DNA from 4 places in the Actinoplanes sp. NBRC 101535 genome. Region 3 is predicted to be linked to each of the others. Evidence: riboswitches for the same ligand, from Rfam matches in the RefSeq annotation. Region 3 holds a riboswitch; each other region holds the start of a gene.
The links. Region 3 has a riboswitch for cobalamin ahead of bluB (5,6-dimethylbenzimidazole synthase). Riboswitches for the same ligand answer to the same signal wherever they lie in the genome.
Positions count from the first base shown of each region.

Region 1: it holds a riboswitch for cobalamin, as region 3 does, so the genes downstream of both, QSK32_RS43540 (ribonucleoside-diphosphate reductase subunit alpha) here and bluB (5,6-dimethylbenzimidazole synthase) in region 3, are expected to answer to the same signal.
Region 2: it holds a riboswitch for cobalamin, as region 3 does, so the genes downstream of both, metE (5-methyltetrahydropteroyltriglutamate--homocysteine S-methyltransferase) here and bluB (5,6-dimethylbenzimidazole synthase) in region 3, are expected to answer to the same signal.
Region 4: it holds a riboswitch for cobalamin, as region 3 does, so the genes downstream of both, QSK32_RS02245 (VWA domain-containing protein) here and bluB (5,6-dimethylbenzimidazole synthase) in region 3, are expected to answer to the same signal.

Region 1 covers NZ_BSSY01000030.1:28,224-35,638, forward strand. Annotated here, with positions in the region: gene QSK32_RS43505 (ABC transporter permease) at 1-227, shown strand, start outside; gene QSK32_RS43510 (ABC transporter permease) at 224-913, shown strand; gene QSK32_RS43515 (ABC transporter substrate-binding protein) at 928-1,857, shown strand; gene QSK32_RS43520 (hypothetical protein) at 1,925-2,512, opposite strand; gene QSK32_RS43525 (RNA polymerase sigma factor) at 2,509-3,042, opposite strand; gene QSK32_RS43530 (energy-coupling factor ABC transporter permease) at 3,301-3,999, shown strand; gene QSK32_RS43535 (PDGLE domain-containing protein) at 3,996-4,337, shown strand; cobalamin riboswitch at 4,400-4,608, shown strand; gene QSK32_RS43540 (ribonucleoside-diphosphate reductase subunit alpha) at 4,725-7,100, shown strand; gene QSK32_RS43545 (ribonucleotide-diphosphate reductase subunit beta) at 7,100-7,415, shown strand, end outside.
Region 2 covers NZ_BSSY01000007.1:195,424-202,838, reverse strand. Annotated here, with positions in the region: gene QSK32_RS21175 (MFS transporter) at 1-730, opposite strand, end outside; gene QSK32_RS21170 (hypothetical protein) at 907-1,455, shown strand; gene QSK32_RS21165 (hypothetical protein) at 1,525-2,202, shown strand; gene QSK32_RS21160 (LacI family DNA-binding transcriptional regulator) at 2,233-3,225, opposite strand; gene QSK32_RS21155 (hypothetical protein) at 3,424-3,657, shown strand; cobalamin riboswitch at 3,677-3,883, shown strand; gene metE (5-methyltetrahydropteroyltriglutamate--homocysteine S-methyltransferase) at 3,977-6,217, shown strand; gene QSK32_RS21145 (ABC transporter substrate-binding protein) at 6,264-7,238, opposite strand.
Region 3 covers NZ_BSSY01000008.1:199,781-207,195, forward strand. Annotated here, with positions in the region: gene QSK32_RS23265 (GntR family transcriptional regulator) at 1-189, opposite strand, end outside; gene QSK32_RS23270 (hypothetical protein) at 273-989, shown strand; gene QSK32_RS23275 (YdeI/OmpD-associated family protein) at 1,387-1,989, shown strand; gene bluB (5,6-dimethylbenzimidazole synthase) at 1,991-2,608, opposite strand; cobalamin riboswitch at 2,620-2,823, opposite strand; gene QSK32_RS23285 (GlsB/YeaQ/YmgE family stress response membrane protein) at 2,919-3,224, shown strand; gene QSK32_RS23290 (type 1 glutamine amidotransferase) at 3,311-3,985, opposite strand; gene QSK32_RS23295 (HupE/UreJ family protein) at 3,960-5,279, opposite strand; gene QSK32_RS23300 (hypothetical protein) at 5,361-5,552, shown strand; gene QSK32_RS23305 (endonuclease/exonuclease/phosphatase family protein) at 5,998-6,756, shown strand; gene yidC (membrane protein insertase YidC) at 6,760-7,415, opposite strand, start outside.
Region 4 covers NZ_BSSY01000001.1:516,364-523,778, forward strand. Annotated here, with positions in the region: gene QSK32_RS02225 (putative bifunctional diguanylate cyclase/phosphodiesterase) at 1-1,010, opposite strand, end outside; gene QSK32_RS02230 (universal stress protein) at 1,069-1,905, opposite strand; gene QSK32_RS02235 (citrate synthase) at 2,089-3,372, shown strand; gene QSK32_RS02240 (gluconokinase) at 3,478-5,040, shown strand; cobalamin riboswitch at 5,133-5,263, shown strand; gene QSK32_RS02245 (VWA domain-containing protein) at 5,274-7,415, shown strand, end outside.

The DNA.
Region 1 (7,415 bases), on a different contig from region 3:
GGGTGGCCACCGTCTCCAACATCAGCCTGGTCAGCGTCGGCACCCTGATCGGTGTCGGCGGTCTCGGCCAGCTGTTCACCCGGGGCTTCCAGCTGTTCTACATGGAGCCCATCCTGATCGGGATCATCCTGTCCGTGCTGCTCGCCGGACTCGCCGACCTGATCATCGTGCTGATCCAGCGCGCGGTCACCCCGTGGGCCCGATTCCAGCGCGGAGGCGCGGCGTGAACTTCTCCTACCTGCTGGACCCGGAACACTGGGACCCGGACGCCACCGGCGGCTTCCCGCAGCTGCTGCTGGCGCACCTCGGCTACTCGGCCCTGGCCCTGCTGATCGGCCTGGTCATCGCGCTGCCCGTCGGCCTGTACATCGGGCACACCGGGCGAGGCTCGTTCATCGCCATCAACGCCGGCAACGCCGGTCGCGCGCTGCCCACCCTGGGACTGCTGATGCTGATGGTGACCCTGCTCGGGCTGGGCCTGCTGCCGGTGCTGATCGCGCTGACCGTGTTGGTCGTCCCGCCCATCCTCACCACCACCTACGCCGGGATGCGTGCCCTCGACCACGGCGTCGTCGACGCCGCCAAGGGCATGGGGATGCGCCCCTGGCAGGTGCTCACCCGGGTCGAGTTCCCGATGGCGCTGCCCGTGATCATGAGCGGGATCCGCAGCGCCCTGCTGCAGGTCGTCGCCACCGCCACGGTCGCCGCCGCGGTCGGCCTCGGCGGTCTGGGCCGGCTGCTCATCGACGGCCTGTCCGTCAACGACTACTCCCGTGTCCTGGCCGGCGCCATCGTCGTCGCCGTCCTGGCCGTGGCGCTCGATCTGCTCCTGGCGCTCACCCAGCGCTGGATCGTGTCACCCGGTCTCTCCGGACGGGCCGTCGCCCGCACCCGGCGCGCCACCACCACCTGATCGGAAGGTTCCGTATGTCCCGGATACGTAAGATCGGCGCCGCGCTCACCGGCGTCGCCCTCGCTCTCAGCCTCGCCGCCTGCGGCGCGGACGAGGACCCGCTGGCCAACGACAGCGGCGGTGCCGGCGATTCCGGCTCCGTCACCGTCGGCTCGGCGAACTTCACCGAGAGCGAACTGCTGGGTGAGATCTACTCCCAGGCACTCGAGGCCAAGGGCGTCACGGTCACCCGCCAGTTCAACATCGGCGCCCGTGAGCTCTACCTGAAGGCGCTGCAGGACGGCTCGATCGACCTGCTCCCGGAATACAACGGCGCGCTCCTGGCCGCCCTCTCCTCCGGTGGCGCCCCCGAGGGTGTCAGCAAGCCGGAGGACGTGCTCACCGCGCTCAAGAAGGTGCTGCCCGCCGGCACCGAGGTCCTCGAGCAGTCGCCCGCCGAGGACAAGGACACCCTGACGGTCACCGCGGAGACCGCCGCCAAGTACAACCTGAAGACCATCGACGACCTGAAGGCGGTGGCGAACCAGCTCGTCATCGGCGCCGGACCGGAGTGGGCCGAGCGCTACCAGGGTCTGAAGGGCCTCAAGGAGCTGTACGGCATCGAGTTCAAGGATTTCAAGCCGCTGGACGCCGGTGGCCCGCTGACCGTGAACGCGCTCAAGGGTGGCGACATCCAGGTGGCGAACATCTTCTCCACCGACTCGTCGATCGTGCAGAACAAGTTCGTCGTGCTGGAGGACACCAAGAACCTCTACCTGGCGGAGAACATCATCCCGCTGATCCGCACCGAGTCGAACAACGCGACGGTCACCGGAGCGCTCAACGGCGTCTCGGCCAAGCTGACCACCGAGAACCTGACCGAGTACCTCGCCAAGGTGCAGGTGGACAAGCAGGACACCGCCACCGTGGCGAAGGCCTGGCTGACCGCCAACGGCCTGGTCTGATCGTTTTCTGAGTCGCGCCGCCCCCGCCGATCGGGGGCGGCGCGGCTTTTTTCTGGAACGCCTTTTTCTAGAACGCCTTCTCGTAGAGATCGGCCAGTCCGGGCGTCGACGCCTCGCCGCTGTACCCGCAGATCATCACGGTGCCGGCGGCGGCCGCCACCAGATATCTCCCACCGGTCTCGAACCGGCCGCTGCCCATCATCTGCTCCGAGGCGTCGCCGGCCCGCGCCACCCGGACCTCCTGCACGGTCTTCCCGTGATAGATGCGGTCGACGCCCAGGGTGACCTGGCCGTCCACCACTGCCGTCACGGTCCCGGCGAAGACGAAGTCCGCCTCGGCGGCGAGCACCTCGGCGGTGGGCTCCGCACACTTGCTGGTGGCGCCGTCACCGGCCAATGACAGGTTCTCGACGGCCGTGATGGCCGGGGCCGTCACCGGTGCCTCCGGGCGGGTCAGCGCCCAGGTCGCGCCGCCGCCCGCGATCAGCACCAGGGCGGCCGCGGCCAGTCCCCAGCGGCCGGCGGACGGACGGGCCGGAGTCTCAGTGGTCATGATCTCCTCCAGGAGTCGTGCGGCGCGATCGGGGGCGATCGGTGGCAGGGACGCCGCCGGGTCGGTGCGGCGCAGACGTCCGCGCAGGTCGTCGTCGGTCATGACCGGCTCCCCTCTGTCGACTCCTCATGTCCGGCGGCGCCGCCGGTCTTTCGCAACTCGTCCCGCAGACGCTGTTTCGCCCGGTGCAGCCGGATGCTCGCCGCGTTCGCGGTGATCCCCAGCACGGTCGCGATGGCCGCGGGCGCGAGATCCTCCCAGGCCCACAGCCGCAGGATCTCGGCGTCCGCCAGCCGGAGCCGGGCCATCGCGGTGCTCAGCTCGTCGTCCTCGAACGCCGGCGGATCGACGGCCGCCGGCGGCGGGTCCAGCAGCCCGATCCGGGCGACGAGCCGCAGATGCCGGCGCTGCCCGCGTTCGGCGTTGGCCAGGCAGTGCCGGGCCACCCCGTACGCCCACGGCACGTGCTCCGGGGGCATCTCCGCCATCCGCCGCCAGCAGACCAGCAGCGTCTCGGAGAGCACGTCGTCAGCGGTCGCCGGATCGGTGCGCCGCGCCAGGTAGCGCCGCACGGCTTCGATCACGGCCGGCGCCAGGCGCTCGAACCGCGCCCGGCGGTCGTCAGAGGTCACGAGGTCCACTCTGTTTCATGTCCGGCACCACCCCTCCTCTTTCGCCTTTCGCTTCCGCTTCTTCGGGGGTACGGGGTACGGCCGGCTCCCGCGTCACCCGGTGCGGTGCTTCTCGCGTACCTGAGAAGGCGCTGGAGTGACGCACGCGATCTCCACCGACCGCGCCGCGCAGTTGCAAGATCTTGGCAACAGCAGGCGACTATCAATATGCTGCTGCTGAGCCGTGCGTGACGGCGGGCACGCCTGGGGAGGGCATCCATGGACACAACGGCGATGCACATCGCCAACGGGATCGTCAACGGTCCCGTCTCGATGGTCTTCGTAGTGATAGCGGTCGCCGGCCTCGCGGTCAGCGTGTGGCGGGCCAAGGCCGACCTCGACGACCGCCTGGCGCCGATGGCGGGGCTGGTCGCGGCGTTCATCTTCGCCGTGCAGATGCTCAACTTCCAGGTGCTGCCGGGTGTCTCCGGTCACCTGCTCGGCGGCACCCTGGCGGTGATCCTGGTCGGCCCGTGGGTGGGTTCGCTCTGCGTGGCGACCGTGCTGATCGTCCAGTGTCTGCTCTTCGCCGACGGGGGACTCACCGCGATCGGGCTCAACGTCACCAACATGGCACTGATCGGGACCGCGGCCGCGTACCTCCTCGTGGCCCTTCTCCTGAGGATCCTGCCCCGCACCGCCGGTGGCCTCGGCGTGACCGCCTTCATCGCCTCGATCGTCGGTGTGGTCGTCGCCTCGCAGGGCTTCGTCCTGGAGTACGCGCTGGGCGGCACCACCGACCTGTCGCTGACCGGCATCGCCGCCACCATGGCCGGGGTGCACGTGCTGATCGGCATCGGCGAGGGCCTGATCGCGGCCACCACCGTGATGACCGTCGCCCGGGTCCGTCCCGACCTGGTGTACGCGCTGCGCCGCTTCCGCAAGCCCGCCCCGACCGAGGTGGAGGTCCCCGCATGAGCCGGCGACTCGGATGGTTCCTGGCCGGCGGCCTGCTGGTCGCGCTGCTGCTCGCCGGGGTGGTCAGCAACTTCGCCTCGGGCAGCCCGGACGGCCTGGACTACGCGGCCCGCCAGGGCTGCACGTTCAACGCCGACGACGAGATCACCGGCGGGACGTGCATGCTCCAGCAGGAGGGTGAGCATCAGATGGGTGACAGCCCGCTGGCCGGCTACGCCCTGCGGGGGATCGACAACGAATTCGTCGCCACCGGCCTGTCCGGTGTCCTCGGGGTGCTCGTCACGTTCGCCGTCGGTGGCGGACTGTTCTGGCTGGTCCGGCGCCGCGCGCCCCGGTGATCTTCACGACACGACCTCCGGGCGCAGCATCTGGTGTTGTGCCGGAGGTCGGTCACCCATATATGGTGTTCCCCGCAGCTGGTTCGGGCGGCCTCTTCTGGCCTGTCCGAGGCAACAGGGAACCCGGTGGAAAACCGGGACTGCCCCGCAGCGGTGAGTGGGAACGAAAGCCGTCATGAAGCACTGGACCGGTCACGGTCTGGGAAGCGACGGCCGGTAGGAAGCGTCAGTGCCCACGAGTCCGAAGACCTGCCAGCGCGCCGCACGCGACGTGTGCGGCGGTCCGAGGTCGCGTGGGACGACTGACGCCATCATGCCGGTGACCGTGTGCCGGCGGCGTCCCCCTGCGTGCCCGACGACCTGTCGAGAGGGCATGAGGGAGAGACCATGACGGTCACATCGGGAGTCGCGGTGCCGGAGCAACGGCGGCACGGCATGCAGGTCCGCAAACGCAACGGCGACCTGGAACCCGTGGACGTCCACAAGATCGTCACGGCGGTCGAGCTGTGGGTCGCCGACCTGGACGAGGTCGACCCGCTGCGGGTGGCGACCAAGACGATCAGCGGTCTCTACGACGGGGCTACCACCGCCGAGCTGGACAAACTGTCGATTCAGACGGCCGCCGAGCTGATCGGCGAGGAGCCGCAGTACTCGCGTCTGGCCGCCCGCCTCCTCGCCGCGTACGTCAGCAAGGAGGTCTCCGAGGAGGGCGTCACCCTCTTCAGCGAGTCGATCCGGCTCGGCCACACCGAGGGCCTGATCAGCGACGAGACCCTGGCGTTCGTCACCGCGCACGCGTCGCTGCTCGACGCGGCCGTGGACCCGGCCGGTGACCTGCGCTTCGAGTACTTCGGCCTGCGTACGGTCGCGGACCGCTACCTGCTGCGGCACCCGACCCGCCGGACGATCATCGAGACCCCGCAGCACTGGCTGATGCGGGTGGCCTGCGGACTGTCCGAGACCGCGGACGAGGCCGTCGGGTTCTACCGCCTGATGTCGTCGCTGGCCTATCTGCCCAGCTCGCCGACGCTGTTCAACTCGGGCACCCGGCACACCCAGATGTCGTCGTGCTTCCTCGTCGACTCGCCGAAGGACGAACTCGACTCGATCTACGAGCGGTACCACCAGGTCGCGAAGCTGTCGAAGTTCTCCGGTGGCATCGGCATCTCCTGGAGCCGGGTCCGGGGCCGGGGTGCGCTGATCCGCGGCACCAACGGCCGGTCCAACGGCATCGTCCCGTTCCTGAAGACACTCGACGCGGGGGTCGCGGCGGTCAACCAGGGCGGCCGGCGTAAGGGCGCGGCGTGCGTCTATCTCGAGCCGTGGCACCCGGACATCGAGGAGTTCCTCGAACTGCGGGACAACACCGGCGAGGAGTCGCGGCGCACGCACAACCTGAACCTGGCCAACTGGATTCCGGACGAGTTCATGCGCCGGGTCGAGGCGGACGGCGACTGGTCGCTGATCGACCCGTCCGATGCCCCCGAGCTGCCGGACCTGTTCGGGCGTGAGTTCGACGAGGCCTACCGGGCGGCGGAGAAGAACGCGGTCAAGACCGTCAAGGCCCGTGATCTGTACGGCCGGATGATGCGCACCTTGGCGCAGACCGGCAACGGGTGGATGACGTTCAAGGACCGCTCGAACTCGCTGTCGAACCAGACGGGCGCGCCCGGCAACAGCATCCACCTGTCGAACCTGTGCACCGAGATCCTCGAGGTGAACAACGACGCCGAGACCGCGGTCTGCAACCTGGGCTCGGTCAACCTGGGCGCGCACGTGACTTCGGACGGGGTGGACTGGGAGAAGCTGCGGGCCACCGTCCGCACCGCGGTGGTCTTCCTGGACCGGGTCATCGACATCAACTACTACCCGGCGGAGCAGGCTGCGGCGTCCAACCCGCGCTGGCGCCCGGTCGGGCTGGGCCTGATGGGCCTGCAGGACGCGTTCTTCACCCTGGGCCTGCCGTTCGACTCGGCCGCCGCCCGCGAACTGTCGACGCGCGTTCAGGAGGAGATCTTCCTGACCGCTCTGGAGACGTCGGTCCAGCTCGCCTCGGTGGCCGGCCCGCACCCGGCGTTCGCCGAGACCCGGGCCGCGGCCGGTGACCTGCACCCGTACCTGTGGGGCGCCACGCCGTCGCAGACGTCGCGCTGGGACGCCGTTCGCGCCGGTATCGCTTCGCACGGCCTGCGGAACTCGCTGCTGGTGGCGATCGCGCCGACGGCCACGATCGCCTCGATCGCGGGCTGCTACGAGTGCATCGAGCCGCAGGTGTCCAACCTGTTCAAGCGCGAGACGATGTCCGGCGAGTTTCTTCAGATCAACACCTATCTGGTACGCGAGCTGAAGTCCCGCGGTCTGTGGACCGCCCCGATCCGTGAGGCGATCAAGCGGGCCGAGGGGTCGGTGCAGGGCATCGAGGAGATCCCGGCGGACGTGCGTGAACTGTTCCGGACCGCGTGGGAGCTGCCGCAGCGTGCCCTGATCGACCTGGCGGCGGCGCGTGCCCCGTACATCGACCAGTCGCAGTCGCTGAACCTGTTCATGGCCGCGCCGACCATCAACAAGGTCTCCTCCATGTATCTCTACGCGTGGAAGACCGGCCTGAAGACGTCGTACTACCTGCGCTCGCGTCCGGCGACCCGTATTCAGCAGGCGACGGTGTCCGTTGCCGCGGCACCGGCCGTCTCTCTCATCCCGGCGTTGACGCCCGCTGAGGCTTGTTCCCTGGAAAACCCCGAATCGTGTGAGGCCTGCCAGTAATGCTGCTCGACCCCGGAATGGACCTGACCCTGCGGCCGATGAAGTACCCGCACTTCTTCGACCGCTACAAGGACGCGATCAAGAACACCTGGACGGTGGAGGAGGTCGACCTGCACTCCGACCTCGCCGACCTGGCCAAGTTGTCGCCCGCCGAACAGCACCTGGTGTCGCGGCTGGTCGCGTTCTTCGCCACCGGCGACACCATCGTGGCGAACAACCTGGTGCTCAACCTGTACCAGCACGTCAACTCGCCCGAAGGCCGGCTCTACCTGTCCCGGCAGCTGTTCGAGGAGGCCGTGCACGTCCAGTTCTACC
Region 2 (7,415 bases), on a different contig from region 3:
GGTAGAGCTGGTTGTACGCGAGCAGCCCGGCACTCGCCGCCGCGGCCAGCGCCAGGAACCGCCGGTTGGCGAACACCTCCCGAAGCCCGTCGCGGACCGGTTCGCCGGCGTGCGCGCCCGGCTCGGCGGGCAGCAGGCGCCAGTGCATGAACCAGATGGCCACGAACACCACGGCGGCGGCCAGGCAGGTGCTCCGGAATCCGGCGGCGAGCAGCAGGGTGCCGAGCAGCGGACCGGTCACCGCGCCCACTTCCCCGGCGGCGGAGAACATCGCGAACAGGTCGGTACGCCGGACCCGGCCGGCCGTTTCCAGGCGGCCGCCTTCGCGGGCCAGCGCCGATTCGACCGCGGGCGAGAAGAGCGCGGCGGCGACACCGGTCAGCACTGCACCGGTGAGGACCTGCGGAAGGTTCCCGGCGAGGCCGAGCACCACGAAACCGGCGACGCGGACGACGCAGCCGGTCAGCACGACCGGCCGGGCACCGAACCGGTCGGCGAGCACCCCACCGATCAGGAAGAGTCCCTGCTGGCTGAAGGTACGCAGCCCGAGCACCAGCCCGACGGTGGCCGCGGCGAGTCCGAGGTCCTCGGCGAGGTGCCCGGCCAGGAACGGCAGCACCAGGTAGAACCCGACGTTGAAGGCCAGCTGGGTGAGCACCAGCAGCCGCGGGACGGCGGGCAGGTGCATGATCTCGGCAAGAATCATCCATCGCCGTACGGCCCCGGCCACCCGGACTCCCCCACCCCGCTATTGCAAATAATGTGCAACAGGGTAACAGCAAGATCGATCCGGGCCGCGATGTCTCCACCATTCGTGCCGCGAAACGGGCAGAACGCCACCGGGTACGCGCCGGAGGACGACTGTGGGATCCACAGACGACATCCACCACACCCCGGGAGCCCACCGTGAAGAAGACCGCAGTCCTCGGCGCCCTGACCGCCACCGGCCTGGCCCTCGGCGCGCTGGCCGCGAACCCGGCCGCCGCGGCCGCCGCCGACCCGATCCTCACCGGCAAACGGCAGGTCGTCATCAAGCCGCTCCCGTCGTTCGAGTCGATCGTCGGCATCGACGGCAAGGGCCGGCTCGACCTGATCGACGGCGAACCCGCGTACGGGCTCTTCGTCCTCTCCCCGGTCGGCGACAAGTACCAGATCAAGACCGCGAAGGCCGGCGACGGCCCGAAGGCGGCCTGCATCGGCATCCGCAACAACGGCAGCAACCCACTGACCGCGGTGGCCACCACCTGCGACGCGAAGCGGGCCGGCCAGCTGTTCACGCTTGTCGCGCAGACCGCGAAGGACAACGGGCGGCCGACCTACGGCATCCACAACCAGGGCGCGTTCCTGCAGTACTTCCCCCGTACCGGGCTGATCGCCGAGGAACTGGGCGACGCGAACCTGGCGACGACGTTCTCGTTCGTCGACAACGGCCCCGCCCCGGTCCTGCCGAAGTAGTCCTGATCCGAATCGGTCCGTAACCTGATCCGAACGTGACTCTTACGTCGCGCGGCTCGACTGGGCGACATGGCATCTCCCCGGCGGGCACCGATCCGGCACAGCGCGGTCGCGGCACTGATCGGCACACTGTTCACCTACTGGATCTGGCAGGCCGGGGCGATCGGGCACGCCCGGTCCTGCCCGGACACCTGCCTGACGCACGTCGCCGGCGAGGTGACCGCGACGAGCAGCTCGCCGTCGCACTCCGGGCAGGACGGGCGCGAGACCGGCGGCACCGGGCACTCGGCGACGATCGCGTTGTCCGGCGGCCGGACGATCGAGGTGTCCCTGCACCTGAGCGCGGGCGACGACGTCGACGTCGGACTCTGGCACGGCACCCCGGTCACCGTGGACCGGGCGCGCATTCCCGGTTCGGCATGGCCGGAGTCGTGGTACGGGCTCGTCACGATCCCGCTCTTCGCGGCCCTCGTGTACGCCGCACTCACCGCGGCCTCGGAGCTGGTGGTGTGGTGGAGGGGCGGGCCGCCGGCCGGGCCCGGCTGCCTTCCGCCGGTGATCGCGGTGCTGAGCCTTCCGCTGTCGATGCTGGCGGTCGGCTTCACCAACCTGTCGGACGGGGACTGGTTCCCGCGGTGGTGGCCCGCGCCTCTGCTGATCGTTCTCGGACTGCCGGTGGTGATCCGCGCCATCACCTCCACTTCTTCAGTCAATAGCATCAAGAGTTGGTCATGTGTCGATCCGTGACACTCGGTGTCCGGCAATACCGCCCGTTCCTCAAAGCCCTGCCCTGGAACTCTGCCGCACCCGCAGGTCCGCCGGGAACACACACCGCCAGAACGGCGCGACCTGCCGGTGCACCAGAGCCCGGGTGGCCGCGGCGGCCATCATCTCCACCGGCTGATGCACCGATGACATCGGCGGCGTCGCACACTCGGCGATCACACTGTCGTCGAACCCGACCACCGCCACATCGGCCGGCACCCGCCGCCCCGCGTCACCCAGCGCCTGCATCGCCCCGATCGCCAGCAGATCGCAGGCGGCGAAGATCGCGTCCACCCCGGGCTCCTCGGCGACCAGCCGCGTCGCCAGCTCATAACCCACCTCACGCCGGAACTTCCCGGTCAGCGAGATCTCCGGAATCCCCAACTCCCGCACCGCCCGCCGGAACCCGTCCCGGCGGGCGTCCGCACACGGATTGCCCTCCTGCCCGTGCAGGGCCGCGATCCGGCGGCGCCCCGACTCGTGCAGATGCCGCACCGCGGCGGCGGCACCGTCGCTGTTGGCGACGTCCACGAACGGGACCCCCGGAGCGGACGGGCCCATCGTCACCACCCGGTCGCACTGCTCGTAGAAGGCCGCCGCCAGCTCCGGCTCCACATTGCTGAGCAGCACACCGAGACTCACCGACTCGGCGATCGTGGCGATCAGCTCCGACGCCTGAGCCCGCTCCACCACGTGCACCCTGAGCTGCGCGGTGCTGCCGGCCAGCTCTTGGAGGATCCCGGCGGTGACCCGGCCGTAGTACGGACTGGTCCCGAAGACCGACGGATCGTCCACGATCACCAGCTCGATGACGTCGCCGTGCCCGTGCGCGAGGGCCCGGGCCACCGAGTCCGGCCGGTAGTCCAGCCGGGCGATCACCGCCCGGACGTGCTCCTTGGTCCGCGCCGACACGCCCGGCGCGTCGTTGAGCACCCGGGAGACGGCCGCCTTGGACACCCCGGCGGCGGCCGCGACATCGGCCAGAGTCACTCGCTTCCGCTGCATCCGCCGACTATAGGACGCGCCCCCGGTCTTCCCTGCCCCTTTTACTCCCGGGCGAAGTCAGGAGATCTCGCCCCGCACGGTCATCTCCACACCGATGGCGATCGCGTCGAAGTCGTCCGGCAGTACGGCGATGTCCTCGACCGCCTCCCAGCGCGTCAGGGATCCCGTCGGACCGCCTGGGCACTGACCGCCCGGAAGGTGGTCAACATCGCCGACGTCGACCTGGACGGCACTCCCGACCTGCTGTTCCGCAACATGGCCAGCGGCACCATGATGATCCGCCACGGCAAGCCGGGTGCGGTCGTCGCCTCGCTCAAGCCGGCCGGCGCGGACGGCAACATCCGCCTCTACCACCCGGGAGAGACCAGCGTCGGCATCTCCGACGAGATCGTCATCTCCACCGACTGGACGGCGGTGAAATCCTTCGGCTGAGCCGGGCCGGAGGCCGGGTAGAGTGACCCGCGGTGCCGGTTCGCCCCACCCGCCAGGCGGGGCGTCGTAAGAGGGAACCCGGTGGGAGACCGGGACTGCCCCGCAGCGGTGAGTGGGAACGAAAGTCGTCATGAAGCACTGGACCGGCGACGGTCTGGGAAGCGACGGCCGGTAGGAAGCACGCGTGCCCACGAGTCCGAAGACCTGCCGGCGCCGCGCCCGCCGACCGGTGGGCGCCGCCGGCGGTCCCTCGGGAGGACCAGGGGTGAACCCCCTCTTTTCGCGTGCCCGCCGGCCGCTTCGAGGGAGGGAGACACCGGTGGATCACACCGCATTCGGTCAGAGCACCGTCCTCGGCTATCCGCGCATCGGCGCGAACCGGGAGTTGAAGAAGGCCGTCGAGGCCTACTGGTCGGGCACCATCGACGCCGCCTCGCTGGAGGACACGGCCGCCGGGCTGCGCGCCGAGGTCTGGCGGACGCTGCGCGACGCCCGGCTGGACGCGATCCCGTCCAACACGTTCTCCTACTACGACCACGTTCTGGACACCGCGGTCGCCGTCGGCGCGATCCCCGAACGGTTCCGGCGGCTCGGCCTGTCCGAGCTGGACACCTACTTCGCCATGGCGCGGGGCGTCGACGCCGAACCGGCGCTCGAGCTCACCAAGTGGTTCGCCACCAACTACCACTACCTGGTTCCGGAGATCTCCCCCGACACGGTCTTCACCGCCAACCCGGTCAAACCCGTCTCGGAGTACGCGGAAGCGCAGTCGCACGGCATCACCACGAGACCGGTGCTGGTCGGGCCGGCCACGTTCCTGCTCCTGGCCAAGGGGGACGACCCGTTCGCCCGTCTCGGCGACCTGGTCGACACGTACGCGCGGATCCTGTCCGCCCTCGCCGGCGCCGGGGTCGCCTGGGTGCAGCTCGACGAACCCGCCTACGTCGCCGACCGCACCATCGACGAGATCAGCGCCCTGCACGATGCGTACGCCCGTCTCGGCGCCCTCACCGACCGGCCGAAGATCTTCGTCGCCACCTACTTCGGTGACCTCGGCGACGCCCTGCCGGCCCTGCTGCGCACCCCGGTCGAGGCGATCGGCCTCGACTTCGTCGCCGGACCCGCCAACCTGTCCCGGCTCGCCGCCGCCGGACCGCTGCCGGGCAAGACCATCGTCGCCGGGCTGGTCGACGGGCACAACGTGTGGCGCACCGACCTGCGGGCCGCGATCACCACCGGCACCACGCTGACCGCGCTCGCCGACCACGTCGCCGTCGCCGCCTCCTGCTCGCTGCTGCACGTGCCGGCCGACCTGGACGCGGAGACCCGGCTCGCGCCGGAACTGCGCGAACGACTGGCCTTCGCACGGCAGAAGGTCGACGAGGTGGTGCTGCTCGGCGCGGCGCTGCGGGACGGGACCGGGCCGGCGCCCGTACCCCTGTCGCCCGCTCCCGAGACCTGGCGCCGCACCGAGGTCCGCGCCCGCCTGGCCGCGCTCTCCCCCGCCGACCGGCAGCGCGGCGATTACCGGGCGCGGGCCGCGGCCCAGCAGGAACGTCTCCAGCTGCCGCCGCTGCCGACCACCACGATCGGCTCGTTCCCGCAGACCGCCGAGCTGCGCGCCGCCCGTGCCGCACTGCGTGCCGGGACGCTCGACGCCGACGGCTACGCCCAGCGGATGCGTGCCGAGGTCGCCCACGTCATCCGGCTGCAGGAGGAGCTCGGCCTGGACGTGCTCGTGCACGGCGAACCCGAGCGCAACGACATGGTCCAGTACTTCGGCGAGCAGCTCGACGGGTTCGCGGCGACCGACCACGGGTGGGTGCAGTCGTACGGCTCGCGGTGCGTCCGGCCGCCGATCATCTTCGGTGACGTGGCGCGCCGGGCGCCGATGACGGTGGCCTGGTCCAGCTACGCCCAGTCGCTGACGGCCAAACCGGTCAAGGGCATGCTCACCGGGCCGGTCACCATCCTCGCCTGGTCGTTCGTGCGCACCGACCAGCCGCTGGCGGCGACCGCCGACCAGGTGGCGCTGGCCCTGCGCGACGAGTGCGCCGATCTGGAGGCGGCCGGCATCACGGTGGTGCAGGTCGACGAGCCGGCCCTGCGCGAACTGCTGCCGCTGCGGGCGTCCGCGCAGAAGGCCTACCTGGACTGGGCGGTCGGCGCGTTCCGGCTGGCCACCAGTGGGGTGGCGGACGGCACCCAGGTGCACACCCACCTGTGCTACTCGGAGTTCGGCGAGGTCATCGGCGCGATCGACGGCCTGGACGCGGACGTCACCAGCCTCGAGGCGTCCCGTTCCGGGATGGAGGTGCTCGGCGATCTGGCCGCCGCCGGGTACCGCCGCGGCGTCGGGCCCGGGGTCTGGGACATCCACTCCCCGCGGGTGCCGTCGCGGGGTGAGGTGACCGGTGCGCTGCGCCGGGCGGTCGCCGCCGTGCCGGGCCGCCGGCTGTGGGTCAACCCGGACTGCGGGCTGAAGACCCGCGGCTATCCGGAGGTGGAGGCCGCGCTGCGGAACCTGGTCGCGGCCGCCGCGGAGGTCCGGGCGGGCTGAACCGGTCCGGGGCGGGCGTCGCCGCCCGCCCCGGGACGCACGGCGGTCACGCGGCGGTCTTGAACCGCTCGACGATCCTCTGCAGGCCGTCGACGGAGAGCGGGGACGGCGGCTCGGTGAAGTTGAACAGCTGAGGCAGGACGTTGCCGCCGCTCACGGCCTTGAGCTTGTCGGCGCCGGGCAGGTCGGTGATCGCCTTCTGGACCGCGGCGGGGTCGCCGTCGCCGTACAGCAGGATCAGCACGTCGGGGTTGCGGCCGAGCAGCTCCTCGAGGGTCACCTCGAAGACACGCTCCTTGCTGTCGGCGAAGACGTTGGTGAACCCGGCCGCCTCCAGCTGCGGTTCGGCCATGCTCGCCGAACCGTAGGCGTAGGTGACCCCGCCGCCGACGGTCGGGTAGAGCACCGCCGCCGTGCGGTCGCCCTCGACCTTGCCGATCTTCGACACGCGCTCCTGGAGAGCACTGACGGCCGCCTCGGCGTCCTTGCCGAAGACCTTTCCATAGGTACGCATCTGCGAGTAGATGTCGTCGAAAGTGGGCTTCGTCGTGTTGCCCGGGCACATGGTGGGCTCTTCGAGCAGCGGGATGTCCACCGCGGACAGCGTGTCGCGGGACAGGTTGTCGACCTCGCCCAGCACCAGGTCGGGCTGCTGGCTGATCACGACCTCCTTGGAGATCTGCAGGTGGCCGCTGGTGTCGGTCTTGTCGGTCAGCAGCGGGATCTTGTCGATCTCGGCCTGGGTGGCGGCGTCGTAGTACTCCGTCGGGTACAGCCCGGCCCGCGCGGTGGCCCGGTCCAGCACGCCGAGCGAGTGCAGGTACGGCACGGCGGCGCTCTTGAGCAGCACCACCCGCTCCGGGGCCTTGTCGAAGGTGACCTCGGCGCCGCAGTTGGTCAGCGTCAGCGGGTATCCGCCGGCGGGCGTACCCGATGTGGTCTCGGCGGTGGAGCCGGCACCGCATCCGGCGGTGAGCAGGATCGCGGCGGCGCTGGTGGCGAGGAGGCGGAACGCCTTCATCGGCGGGACCTTTCATCGGGCGCCCGGTCAGCGATCCGACGCCCTTGGTTTGCTGTTGCCAAGGATGTGCAGCAGGCTACCAGCGGGCCGATCGACGACGGTCGGGGCCCTGGAGCGGCGACACCGAGGAGGACGACGGCGCCGGCGCCGGGACGGCGACCCGGCTCGCCCGCTCCC
Region 3 (7,415 bases):
CTCGTCGCGCAACCGCCCGTAGGCACGCAGCACGGTGTGCAGATTGACGTCGAGCAGGTCGGCCAGCTCGCGGGCGGCCGGCAGCCGCTCGCCCGGTGACAGCTCTCCCCGCATCAGGGCGCCGCGCACCTGCGCGGCGATCTGGTCGGCCAGCGGCTCGGTCGCGGCCACGTCCACCCGGAACAACATGTTTGCATTCTACTAGAACAAGTCGCAACGGTAGAGTCCCGGACATAGATCAACTAGGGGATGGACGAGACACCGTGCTTCGCATGCGCACCACCGCCGCCGTGACCGCTCTGACCCTGGCCCTCACCGGCTGCCAGTCGGGCTCCACCGCTTCCCCCTCCCCGGCCGCCTCCTCCCCGGCGGCCGCGGCCACCGACAACGGTGTGGCGGCGCTCGAGGCCGACGCGATCCTGGCCAAGGCCAAGGCGGCGCTCGCATCCGCCAAGTCGTTCCAGGCCAAGGGCCGCACCAACCTGCAGGGCCAGGACACCGACGTCGACCTCAAGGTCAGCGGCGCCGACTTCAGCGCCGTCATGTCCTTCGACAAGGTCAAGGTGGAGCTGATCGCCGCCGGCGAGGGCAAGTTCCTGCGCCCCAACGAGGAGTTCCTGGCCATGGCGGCCGGCGCCGAGCAGGGCAAGCTGATGGCCCAGTCGATCAACGGCCGGTGGATCTCGGCCGGCGGCGCGGGCGGCGAGGCCTTCGCGCAGATCTTCACGATCGGCACCGTCGACGAGTTCCTCGCCCCGGACGGCACCCTCACCAAGGGCGAGCAGAAGGAGATCGACGGCAAGCCGGCGATCGGCCTGAAGGACGCCGGCGACACCGGCACCGTGCTGTGGATCGCCACCACCGGCGAGCCGCTCCCGCTGCAGATCACCGGCAAGGACGGCGACGCCGTGGTGTTCAGCGACTTCGGGGCGACGTTCAGCGACATCGTCGCCCCGCCCGCCGACCAGATCTACGTGCTCGGCTCCTGACCCGTCCCTCCCGGGCCGGCCGCCCAAGCCGGTGTGCACGGGCGAGAGTGCCGCCGCGGCCGGCCGGACACGTTTCGTGCTCAGGGCGCCGAAGCCCGCCCGCGTGGTGACTTCAGGCGCGCTGGGCGCCCGAAGTCACCACGCTGGTGTTGGACCGTGGTGATTTCAGCCGCGCTGGGCGCCACAAGTCGCCACGCTGGTCGTGGGGTGTGGTGATTTATGGCGCGCTGGGCGCCCGAAGTCACCACGGTCGCGGCGGGGCGTGGTGATTGCGGCCGTGCACAGAGCCCCGAGTCACCACGCGGACGCTGATCACGAAACGTGTCGGGAACACCCGCAGCGCCACCACGTCCGGATCCGGACAGAACCTGACCTCAATGGTGTCTAGCCTGCCTACATGGGGAAAGCGGAACTGGACGAGCTGATCGTCGCGGACGCCGGCGCACTGCGGGCGTGGCTGACCGGGAACCACAGCACGTCCGAGGGGGTCTGGCTTGCGCTGACCCGCAAGGGCGGCACGGTCACCGCGCTCACCTGGCAGCAGGCCGTCGACGAGGGCCTGTGCTTCGGGTGGATCGACGGCCAGGCCCGCAAGGGCGACGAGGCGATGTCCTGGATCCGGTACACCCCGCGCCGGGCCCGCAGCATCTGGTCGCGGCGCAACGTGGAACACGTCGCCCGGCTGGAGGAGGCGGGCCTGATGCAGCCCGCCGGCCGGGCCGCGGTGGAGGCGGCGAAGGCGGACGGCCGGTGGGCGGCCGCCTACGCCCCCTCCTCGGAGGCGGAGGTGCCCGCCGACCTGCTGGCCGCCATCGCCGCCGAGCCGGCCGCGCAGGCCATGTTCGACGTGCTCACCAAGACGAACCGTTACGCGCTGATCCACCGCCTCGGCTCGGTCAAACGTCCCGAGACGCGTACCCGGAAGATCGCCGAGTTCGTCGCGATGCTGGCCCGCCACGAGGCGCACCACCCGCAGAAGGCCCGGCCGCCGGCGCCGTGAGTTACCAGCGGTCGTGGTGCAGGGCGTCCACCAGGGGTGCGCGGGACCGCCAGCCGTGGCGTTCCAGGTCGGGGACCTCCTGCAGGTGGGAGACCGGTCCCAGGCACAGCCACGCCACCGGGCGGATCCCCGGCGGGATGTTCAGCAGATCGGCGACGAACGGTTCCCGGTAGAACGAGACCCACCCGACGCCGAGGTCCTCCGCGGTCGCCGCCAGCCACAGGTTCTGGATCGCCAGGCAGACCGAGTAGAGCCCGGCGTCGGCGATCGCATGCCGGCCCAGCACCGCGGGACCGCCGCGCGACGGGTCGTAGGTGACCACCACCGACAGCGTCGACTCCAGCACGCCGTCGATCTTGATGCGGGCGAACCGTTCGGCCTCCGCGCCGGTCAGCCCTGCTGCGAAGACGGCGCGCTCGTCGCGTACATGAGCATGGAAGGTCTCCCGAAGGGCGCGATCACGGATCAGGATGAAATCCCAGGGCTGCGACATGCCCACGCTGGGTGCGGCGTGGGCTGCGTTCAGGACCTTCTCGAGTACGCCCGGAGCGATGTCCCCACCGGTGAACTCGGCCCGAACGTCCCGCCGGGAATGGATGACACCATACAGATCAGACAAAGCAGCTCCCGCTGGATCCCACGCGAGGCCGGTCTTCGGACTTCCGGATCGTCACCTCACCGCCCGCCTTCCCAGCCATGGTGGCCAGTGGCTGCGCCGGAGCGCGTGGGCGGCAGCTCCCCGGTCACCGCGGCGGGCTCCGTGCCGGACTCACACCGGCTTCCCGATTCTCCCCGGCGGCGAGCGGCCGCCGGGGCACCTCGCTGACAGTTAGTGCCACCGATCACCCTATCGGTCGGCGCAAGGCGCGGCGTTTGACCCGATGGTCACTATGGGCATGGGCGGAGTTCGACATACCGGGGAGGACGTTGTGGACCTGCAGGACTACCTGACGGCGATCGTGTTCGGGGCGATCATCGGAGTCGTCGCCCGGATCGTGCTGCCCGGGCGACAGAGCATCGGCATCATCCCGACCGTGCTGATCGGCATGGGCGCCGCGGTGGCCGGCACGTGGGTCGCCGACCGCTGGGAGCTGCACAGCGACAACCTGTTCACGGTGACCGGCCGGACCTTCGACTGGGCCGTGGTCGGCGTGCAGGTGGGCATCGCCGTCGTCGGCGTGGCGATCGCCGCCGTGCTGGCCAAGACCTTCACCACCGACCGCGACTCCGACTGACGGCCGGCGACCGCGGCTGACTACCGGCGACCGCGACTCCGGCTGACTACCGGCGACCGCGGCCCCGGCCGGCGACCGGTCCGAGGTCAGCGTCCGGCCAGGTCCGCGAAGGCCCTGACCATTTTGTACGCGGCAGCGGTCGCCGCGGCCTCGGCGCGCTCGGCTGCGGCCCGCAGCGCGCCCAGGTCGAGCCCGTCCGCGGACAGGGCCGCCTCGTCCCAGGTGGACAGCCGGTCCGCGCCGACCTCGGGGTGGAACTGGAGTCCCCAGGCAAGCTCGCCGACCCGGAACGCCTGAACCGGGCAGGCCGCACTCGACGCGAGCAGCACCGCCCCCGGTGGCAGCGCGGTCACCTGGTCCCGGTGGTTCTGGATCACCGGTACGGCCGGTCCGAGCCCGGCGAACAGCGGGTCACCGGCCGCCTCCGGCCGCAGCGTGATCTCGCACGACCCGCGCTCCGGCTCGCCGTGATCCGCGGTGACCGCACCGCCTGTCGAGACGGCAAGCAGTTGCGCGCCGAGACAGATCCCGAGCAGCGGCACGCCGGCGTCGACGCAGGCCCGGACCAGGTCCCGTTCGGCCGGCAGCCACGGCGCGCGCCCGTCGTCGTCCGGCAGGAACCCGCCGCCGAGCAGCACCACCGCCTGATGGCCGCCGGGCCCGGTGGGCACGTCCGGTCCGTGGACGACCCGCGGTTCCCGGTCGCCGAGCCAGTCCAGGAGACGTCCGGGACCGCTACCCGGCGAGTTCTGCACGATCATGATCGACACGGCCGTCAGTATGCCCGGCGGCGTCCCGGTTCCACGAGGGCACCGACCGCGCCACCACCGCCACCAGGGCGATCGCCGCGGCGGTCAGGAACGGGTGCTCGACCAGGTGGTCGGTGACCGGTTCCAGCGGATTGCCGCCGATCATCGTGGTCCGTTCGGCGAACCAGGCCGCGGCCAGCACGATCCCGGTCCCGGCGACCACGATCCGGAACCCCGGGTAGAGCCGGGTGCGGTCCAGAGCCAGGAACGACGGCATCAGCAGGGCGACCACGATCAGCTGGGTCAGTTCGATGCCCAGGTTGAAGCCGAGCAGATCCGTCACCAGCGACTCCCGGCCGAGCCCGAGGTCGGCGACCAGCGCGGCGAACGCCAGCCCGTGCATCAGCCCGAATCCGGCGGCGATCCACGCCTCGCCGCCGCGGACCAGGGGCCGGATCGCGTGCACCCCGGAGACCAGCACGGACAGCGCGATCACGCTCTCCACCAGCCGGACCGGCAGCGACACGTAGCCCAGGGAAGCCAGCGCCAGCGTGATCGAGTGGCCGGCGGCGAACGCCGTGACCACATGCACCACCCGCAGCCAGCTCCGCCGCGGATCGCCGGCGCGCACCCACCGGCCGGTGCGGGCCAGCAGCGGTGCGGGCAGCAGCAGCATGATGAGGAAGAGCAGGTGGTCGGCGCCCTCGGCGATGTGTTCGATGCCGAGCCGCATCGCCGCGAGGAACCCGGTCTGCGGCGCGACCACGCCGGCCGCCGGGACGGTCAGCGTCTGCCGCTGCCAGGTCAGCGTGCCGGCCACCGCGTGCTCGCCATCGTCGGCCGGCCGCAGCCCGACGAAGACCTGATGCACGGCCAGCCGGTGCAGGATCGCCGTCCAGGTGAGGGTGAAGTCGCCGACCGCACCGCCGGGCGGTGTCAGCACCAGGTCACAGATCAGGTGGTCGACGTCGTCGACCCGTTCCACCCGGCCGCCGCTGATCTCCAGCTGCCAGGGCGTGCCGTCGGTGCCCGCCGCCGCGCTGTGCTCCCGCAGATATCCGCGTAGATCGCCGAGTTCCGCGGGCTGTGTGACCGAGGCCGCGGTGAGCGACCGGCCGAGCGCGGCCGCCAGCCGGTCGACCGGCAACTGCACACTTCCGGTCACCCGGTCCGGGGCGACATCGAGCAGGATCGCGGTGGCGCTGAGCGGGTGCGCCGCCGCCGGCTCCCCGGCGATCAGGATCCCCATCGTGTACGCCGCCGCGAGAAGCACCGCGATCCCACGCCATGGCCGGTTCGTTCTCATGAGCACCCCCGTGCGCCTTCCCCGGGGCTGTCGATCGTGCGAAGCTCCGGACATCCATTGTAGACAGTAGGAGGAGCGGGGATGACCATGCAAGATCGACCGTCACGGATCTGGAGGCGCCGAGCCGCCACCCTGGCCGCCACGGCCCTGATGGCCACCGGCGGTGTCGTGGTGACCACGGCCGGACCGGCCTCGGCGACGCAGGGCAGCGCTCTGCACATGCTGCTCTGCCACAGCTGGCGCTCGTCGGTGAGCGCCGTCGCCTGTCACTGAGCGCCACCCGGGCAGTGCCGCCCGCCGACCGTGGTCAGGCGGTGGTGGGCGGCACTGTCTCCTGGTGCCCTGCTCCCGAACGGCAACCGGCGGGCACCGGGATCGCCCTCAGCCAAAGCTGATCATGGTTGTCGCAACGCGGACGGGGGAGTGGGCGGCGCGGACGGGGAGTAGGCGGCGCTTGCGGGGAGGCCGCGGGCGGGGGAGCAGGAGGTCAGGGGGAGCAGTCGTCGGTGGCGGCGAGGAGCCGGGGGTGGGTCCTCGAGGCCGCGGTCAGCGGTCGCCGCCGGTGCAGCCCGGTTCCGGCGCGGAGGAGGATCCGCGCCGGGACCGGGCGTTCGTGCTGCCCGGGCCGGGGTGCTCTCAGCAGGGGCCGGAATCGTCCGATGGGAGCAGGGACGATCCGGCCCGCCGGCGACGTGCCGGGGATGGGGGTACCGCTGCCGTGCCGCTCACCCTGGCCAGCATCAACCTGCACTGCGGGCTGGACCGGTACGGGTACGCCTACCCGGTCGAGGAGGCGATCGCCGCTCTGGACACGGACGTCGTCCTGGTGCAGGAGAACTGGCGCCCGCGTGGCGGGGTGAGTCTGGCCCGGGCGGCGGCCGGCGACTGCGGCTACCCCGGGTACGCCGAACTGCCGATGACCGGCGACGTGGACCTGCCGGGCCTGGCGGTGGCCCCGCGGGCGCCGGACGAGATCGGCGCGTGGGGGATCGCCGTGCTGAGCCGGCATCCGATCACGGTCCGCACCCCGATCGGGCTGGGTGCCGCCCCCGGTGACGTCATCGGTGACCGGTCGGCGCAGGTCGTCGAGGTGGCCGGCCTGCAGGTGGTGAACGTGCACCTCACCCACCGGCTGCCGTACGGCCCGGCGCAGTTGCTCCGGCTGCGGCGCGGGCTGGCCGGAGACTACCGCCCGACGGTCATCGCGGGGGATTTCAACATGTTCTGGCCGACGATTCTGCTGGCCCGCCCGTACCGTCAGGCGGCCCGGGGGCGGACCTGGCCCGCGCACCGGCCGCTGGCCCAGATCGATCACATCCTGCGGAGTCCGGGCCTGCGGATCCGGAGGTCCGGGGCGATGCGCGGGGTGGGCAGTGATCACCGCCCGATCCGGGTCGAGGTGGAGGTCCCGCGGCGCACACCCGGACGGCATCCGGATATCGCCGCGCTCCGCCCTCCAGCTCGACACCGGCCGTGAGGGTCAGGGGACGATCGGGGCCGGCGGGGTCGCGCCGGTGGCGAGGTTCGCCGGCGGGAACTTGCGCAGCACCCACTGCTGCTGTCCGAGGGTGATCAGGTTGTTGGTGACCCAGTAGATGACCACACCGAGCGGGAACAGCGCGCCCGAGAACAGCAGCGTGGCCGGGATGCCGTACAGCATCATGCGCTGGATCATCTTCTGCTGCGGGTCCTCGGCCCAGCCGGTCTTCAGGATCATCTGGCGGCTGGTCAGGTACGTCGTCAGCATCATCACCAGGACGAGGATCGCGGCGATCACCTTGACCGCGCCGCCGGACGCGCCCAGGGCCTCGAGCTCGGCGGCGGAGGAGCCGAACTTGCCGGCGAGCGGGGCGGTGAACAGGCCGGCGTGGGTGGCGTCGTAGAACTGCTCGGCGCTCCAGCCGTACCTCTCGGTGCCCAGGTTGTCCGGGCGCAGGCGGTTGAGCACGTGGAACAGGCCGAGGAAGACCGGGATCTGGACGAACATCGGCAGGCAACCCATGAGCGGGTTGACCTTCTCGGTCTGGTAGAGCTCCATCATCGCCTTCTGCATCGCCTCCTTGTCGTCCTTGTGCTTCTCCTGTACCTCTTTGACCTTGGGCTGCAGCGCCTGCATGGCCCGCTGGCTCTTGATCT
Region 4 (7,415 bases), on a different contig from region 3:
CGCTCGATCTTCGAGGTGATCGACTTGCGGTTCGGCATGCCGGTCAGCGGGTCGTGCATCGCCTGGTGCTCGCTGCGCAGCTGGGCGGCGACGTGCGCCCGCACCGCGGCGATCGCCCGGGCCAGCAGCAGGGCGACGACCAGCAGGCCGACCACCGCGATCAGGCCCTGTCTCCAGTCGTTGCGGGCCTCCGCCGCCAGCAGCACGAACGGCATGGTCAGCGCCGGGACGATCAGCGCCAGCCGGGGCCAGGACCAGGCCTGCACGGGCGGCCGGTCGGCTCGGCTCATCTCCAGCACCGACGGGTGCAGCGCGGCCACCCCGAGCGCCGTGTACGCGAGCAGGAACGGCACGTTGAGCAGCGGGGAGGCGTAGATGTGGCCGGAGGCGCCGGCGACCGCGTACACGGTGTCGCCGATCAGCATCATCGCCATCGTGCCGAGGACCGCGACCAGGCTGGCCGGCCAGGTCTTGGCGGTGAAGCTCAGGTTCACCACCAGCATCAGCACCAGCACGTCGAGCAGCGGGTAGGTGCCCTGGATGGCGGCGACCACGCCGGAGCGACCGGGCACCCCGGCGGCCGGGGCGGCCAGCAGCAGGGTGCTGGTCATGCCGGCGGACAGCGCCACCATCAGGCCGTCGAGCACGGCGTGCCGGTCCAGTCCCTGCCGGGCCCGGAGCAGCACCACCAGGAACGCGCCGAGCAGCAGGTAGCCGCTGAAGCTGGCCGCGTCGGCGAGCAGCGGCAGCGGCATCGGCTGGTCGGTGACCGCCGGCCGGATCAGGACGCCGACCAGGAAGAGCAGGGCCGACGCGCCCATCAGGAGCCAGGCGGCCGGCGGTTCGGCGCCCCAGTGCCGGGGGCCGCCGAAGCAGGCGCTGACGGTGGCCACGCCGAGCAGGACGAACGCGGTCGTACCGATCGACGACGACGGGAAGAGCGCGTAGACGACGGTGGCGGCGACGCCGCCCACGGCCTGGAGCTGCCACAACCGTCGGGCGAGTGCCACGGGTTCTTCCTCCCGCTTCAGCCCGGAATAGCTGTCGGGATCAACCGTAGCAAATCGGTCAGGTCGCGAGTCTCGGTTCGTGGAACTTCGGTGACCGTGGCACCCGGCGGGCCGGCACCCGCGCACTGTGCACGAAGACCGCCGGGCACAGTCCACGGCGCAGCACCGCGCTTGCGACGGCACCGAGCCGTCCGGAAGCGGTCAGACCTCGAGGTCCGAGAATGATCAGACCCGCGCGGCGCGAGGCCGCGATCAGGGTGGCCGGTGCCGAGCCGGTCAGCACCATCCGGCGTACGCTCGGAAGCTCCGCGACCGCCGCGATGGCCTCGTCGAGCACCCGGTGCCCGGCGGCCTCCTGCCCGTCGTCGAGGACCACGTGCACCGCGTGCACGGCGACCCCGCGCCGCCGCGACTCCTCCGCTGCGAACCGCAGAGCCAGCACCGAGTACGCCGAGCCGTCGACCGCGGCCACCACCGGCCCGGACGGCGGGCGGGCCGTCCGCGTCACCAGCACCGGGCACCACGCCTGGGCCGCCACCTCCGGGGTGATCACCATCCGCCCGGCGCCCAGCACGATCAGCGAGGCGTGCCGGCTCAGGCGCAACAGCACCCGTCCGGCCGGTCCATCCACCAGTTGGCCGCGCGCATCCACGCCGGGTGTGGAACGCTGGGCCGTGACGACCGCCTCCTCGACGACACGCGAGGCGGCCCGGCGAGCCGGGGCGTAATCGACGCCGGCGGCTCCGGACCGGGGATCGGGCCAGGTGAAAGCGTGCACGACCTTGAGTACCCGACCGCGGGAGCCGGCCTCCCGCGCGGCCAGCCGCACGGCGGCCAGACCGGCCGTGGTCCCGTCGACACCGGCCACCACGGGTCCCTGCGCCGGGATCTGCATCGGTTCGACCTCCGCTCGGCGTAACAGAGTCGCAATATACCGACCATTGTCTATGGTGCAACGGTCCATACGTACTGGTGACCAATGCCTCAACAGCCAGGCACCTGATGACCCATTCAGGTTGAGGGTTTACGGTGAACGGCAAAATATTCGAGACATCTGCCGGTGAAGTGAGGGAAATACATGACGGATGTCAAGCTCGACCATCCTGGTGGCCAGCTGTCGATGTCGGTACGCAAGGCCGTCGACGGACCGGGCGGCATCGACGTCAGTGCTCTGCTCAAGGAGACCGGCTTCGTCACCCTCGATCAGGGCTTCGTGAACACCGCGTCGACGACCTCGGCGATCACATACATCGATGGTGACCAGGGGATCCTCCGCTACCGCGGATACCCCATCGAGCAACTCGCGGAGAAGTCCACCTTCCTCGAGGTGTCCTACCTGCTGATGAACGGCGAGCTGCCCACGGCCGCCCAGCTGCGGGAGTTCGCCGACCGGATCCGGGTGCACACCCTGCTCCAGGAGGAGATGCGCACCTTCTTCTCCAGTTTCCCGCGGGACGCGCACCCGATGGCCGTGCTCTCCTCGGCGGTCACCGCGCTGTCCACGTTCTACCAGGACGCCCTCGACCCGCTGGACGCCGAGCAGGTCGACATCTCCGCGATCCGCCTGATGGCGAAACTTCCGACGATCGCCGCCTACGCCTACAAGAAGTCCATCGGCCACCCGCTGCCGTACCCGGACAACTCGCTGGACTACGTGCAGAACTTCCTGCGGCTCACGTTCGGCCTGCCCACCGTGGGCTACGACGTGGACCCGAAGGTCGCGAAGATCCTCGACATGCTGTTCATCCTGCACGCCGACCACGAGCAGAACTGCTCCACGTCGAGCGTGCGGCTGGTCGGCTCGTCGCAGGCCAACCTGTTCGCGTCGGTCTCGGCCGGCATCAACGCCCTCTCCGGCCCGCTGCACGGCGGCGCCAACGCGGCGGTCCTCGAGATGCTCGAGCAGATCCGCAAGGACGGCGGAGACGTCAACTCGTTCGTCACTCGCGTGAAGAACAAGGAGAAAGGCGTCAAACTGATGGGCTTCGGCCACCGGGTCTACAAGAATTACGACCCGCGCGCCGCCATCGTCAAGAAGGCCGCCCAGGAGATGCTCTCCACCCTGGACAAGCCGGACCCGCTGCTGGAGATCGCCTTCAAGCTCGAGGAGATCGCCCTCTCCGACGAGTACTTCATCTCCCGCAAGCTCTACCCGAACGTCGACTTCTACACGGGCCTCATCTACAAGGCGATGGGTTTCCCGACCAAGATGTTCACCGTTCTCTTCGCCATCGGCCGTCTCCCGGGCTGGATCGCCCAGTACCAGGAGATGATGCTCGACCCGGCTAACAAGATCGGTCGCCCGCGGCAGATCTACACCGGTGCTCCGGTGCGCGATTTCGTGCCGCTGGATCAGCGCTGACCGTCGTATTTCGTACGCATTTCGAGAGCGCCCCGCCGGCTTCGTGCCGGTGGGGCGCTCTCGTGTCGGGGTATGAGGGTCCGCAGACATCGGAGAGGGGCATGCATGGACGTCGTGATCGGCATCGACACCGGGACCACCGCTACCAAGGGGGTGGCCGCCACCACGACCGGTGAACTCCGGGCACTGGCCAGCGTCCACTACCCGCTGTCGGTCCCCGGGCCCGGCCGCGCCGAACTCGACCCGGCCGCCCTGGTCGACGCCGCCCTGCAGGCGCTGACCGATGTGGCCCGCCAGTGCCGGGAGCGCGGCGACCGGGTGGCGGGTGTCGCCCTCAGCTCGTTTCTGCACGCGCTGGTCCCGATGGACGATGCCGGGCGGGCACTGGGACCCGTCGTCACCTGGGCGGACAATCGTTCCGCCGCGCAGAGCCGCCGGATCGCGGCGGACGGGGCGGGGGCGGCGCTGCAGGCGCGTACCGGCACGCCGGTCCACCCGATGTCCCCGCTCACCAAACTCGCCTGGTGGTCCGAGACCGATCCCGATCAGCTGCGCGACACCCCGCGCTGGGGCGGGGTGAAGGAGCTGATCGTCGCGGCGCTCACCGGCGGTCCCTTCCTCGTCGACCTGTCGGTCGCCTCGGGCACCGGCCTCTACGACATCCACGCACGGCAGTGGGACCCCGCGGCCGTCAAGATCGCGGGGGTACGCGCGGAGCAACTCGCCGAGGTCGTCCCCACCACGTCCCGGCTGACCCTGTCCACCGCGGTGACCACCGCCGCGGGCCTGCCACCCGGCACCCCACTGATCATCGGTGCCGCCGACGGCCCGCTCGCCAACCTCGGCGTGGGCGCGACCCCGCCCGGCGTGGCAGCGGTCTCGCTGGGCACGTCCGGTGCACTGCGGACCGTGGTCGACCGCCCGGCCGCCGACGAGGCCGGGCGCCTCTTCTGCTACGCGCTGACCGAGGACCGCTGGGTCGTGGGGGGAGCGGTCAACAACGCCGGGTCGGTGGTGCGCTGGGCCTCCCAGTCCCTGACCGGTGTCCCGGACCCCGACGGCTCCTCCCCGGTGGAACCGGCCGACGGCCTCGACGCGGAACTGCTCGCCGAGGCCGCCACGATCCCGGCCGGCAGCGACGGACTGCTCTGCCTGCCGTACTTCCTGGGCGAACGGGCTCCGTGGTGGCGCCCCGGCATGCGCGGCGCCTACCTCGGCCTGCGCCGCGAACACCACCGCGCCCACCTGGTCCGCGCCGCGGTGGAGGGCGTCTGCCAGCAGCTGGCCCTGGTCCGTGACTCCTTCGAGGCCGAGGGTGTCGCCCTCACCGAGATCCGGGCCACCGGCGGCGCCGCGGCCTCCACGCTGTGGGTGGCGACCCTGGCCGGCACGCTCGACCTCCCGGTGTCGGTGGCGGACATCCCCGAGGGCACCGCCCTGGGCACCTGCCTGCTGGCCTGGCACGCCCTCGGCGAGCTGCCCGACCTGGACCGGGCCGCCGCCCTGGTGCCGACCGGCGAGACGACCCGGCCCGACCCGCGGGACGCCGCGCTCTACCGGCGTCTGCGCCCACTGGTGGAACGCTCCGCGCTGGCCGTCCTCGACGTGGTGACCGAACTCGACGAACTGGCGCCCGAGCCCCTGCCCGGGACGGAGAAGGCCGTCTGACCTCCGGGGCCGGTGTGAGGGATGTCCTGCGGGCGGGGGCCGCGTTGACGGTTCCACCCCGGGTAGGAAAGAGTGGCCGGGAGCGGTAGCGGAGGAACCCGGTGCGAATCCGGGGCGGTCCCGCCACTGTGACCGGGGAGCGACCTGCCGGCAGAGACGCCACGACCTGCAACGGCGGGCCGGAAGGCGGAGCGGGGAGCGTCGATCCGGGAGTCAGGAGACTCCGGCCGCTCGTGCCACCGTCGCGCGGGCGTGGATACCCGCCGGAAGGGAACCCCGTGACTGTTCCGTACCCGTTCTCGGCCGTGGTCGGCCTGGACGATCTGCGGCTCGCCCTCCTCCTCACCTCCGTGTCGCCGGCCGTCGGCGGCGTGCTGGTCCGCGGCGAGAAGGGCACCGCCAAGAGCACCGTCGTCCGCGCGCTGGCCGGCCTGCTGCCACCGGTCACCGTGGTGCAGGGCTGCCGGTTCGCGTGTGATCCGCAGGCGCCCGACCCGGACTGCCCGGACGGCCCGCACCCGGACGGCGGACCCGACAAGGACCGCCCGGCGAACCTGGTGGAACTGCCGGTCGGCGCCACCGAGGACCGGGTGGTGGGCACACTCGACCTTCAGCGCGCGCTCAGCGACGGGGTGAAGGCCTACGAGCCCGGCCTGCTGGCCGCCGCGCACCGCGGCGTGCTCTACGTCGACGAGGTGAACCTGCTCCCCGACCACCTGGTGGACCTGCTGCTGGACGCGGCCGCGATGGGACGCGCCCACGTCGAACGCGACGGGGTCAGCGTCAAACACGCGGCCCGGTTCCTGCTCGTCGGCACGATGAACCCGGAGGAGGGCGAGCCCCGCCCGCAGCTGGTGGACCGGTTCGGCCTGGTGGTGAACGTGGCGGCGCCCCGCGACGCGGTGCAGCGTGCCGAGGTGGTGCGGCGGCGGCTGGCGTACGAGGCGGATCCGGCCGGGTTCGCGTCCCGGTTCTCCGCGGACGAGCGACGCTACGCGGCCCGGATCGCGGAGGCCCGTGCCCGGCTGCCGCTGGTGACCCTGCCCGACGAGGAGCTGGACCGGATCGCCCGGGTCTGTCTCGCCTATGGCGTGGACGGGATGCGGGCCGACATCGTGGTGGCGCGGTGCGCGGTGGCACTGGCCGCCTGGCACGGCCGGGACACGGTGACGGCCGAGGACGTGGCGGGCGCGGCGCGGCTGGCCCTGCCGCACCGGCGGCGCACCGACCCGCTCGACCCGCCGGGCACCGACGAGGAACGGCTCGAGGAGGCGCTGGCCGAGGCCGAGCGTCAGGCCGAGCAGGAGCGCGCATCGCAGGATCAGGCCGATCGGGACCCGGACGGCGGTCCCGACGGTGACGGTCCCGATGGTGACGGTGACGGTCCCGATGGCGATGGTGACGGTCCTCCGGAGGGCGGCGGGGGCGGTGAGCCGCGAGGTCCGCGTGACGGCGGCGGGCCGCAGGGCGGTTCCCACCCCGGCGACGGTACGCAGGGGAGCACCGCGACTGACGACCCGGCGGATCCGGGGCCGGACCCGGCGAGCGGGCAGCCGCAGACCTCGGGGGCGATGGCGAGTGCCGGGGCGGCGTACCGTACCCGGACCCTGCGGATCTCGGCCCGCGGCGAGGGGGGACATGCCGGACGGCGGTCGCCGGCGTTCGCGCGCCGGGGCCGTGTCGTCGGGAGTCGCGTTCCGGCGGGGAAGCCGACCGGGGCGCCGCATCTGACGGCGACGCTGATGGCGGCTCTGGAACGGGCCGCCGCGGGCGCCGACGCCGCGCCGGGACGATCCGTCACGCCGGGAGGATCCGTCACGCCGGGACCTTCTGGGGAGCCGGGACGATCCGTGGTGCCGGGACGTTTCGGGACGCCGGGACTGCCTGTGCGGACGGGACCGGTCGTGCGGGTCGAGCCCCGCGACCTCCGGGAATCCGTGCACGTCGGCCGGGAGGCGAACCTGGTGCTGTTCGTCGTGGACGCGTCCGGATCGATGGCGGCCCGCAAGCGGATGACCCTGGTGAAGACCGCGGTGCTGTCGTTGCTGCGGGACGCCTACCAGCGACGGGACCGGATCGGCATGATCACGTTCCGGGGTGCGGACGCCGAGGTGGTGCTCCCGCCCACGTCCAGTCACGAGGTCGGCGTGATGCGGCTGGCCGCGCTGCGGACCGGCGGGCGCACACCGCTGGCGGCCGGACTCCGTGCCGCCGCGGCCACGATCGCCACCGAGCGCCGCCGGGACCCGCGACGCCGGCCGCTGCTGGTGCTGGTCACCGACGGCCGGGCGACCAGCGGGCCGGACCCGGTGGGTCTGGCGCCGCTGCTCAGCGGTGTCTCGGCGGTCGTCGTCGACTGCGAGTCCGGTCCGATC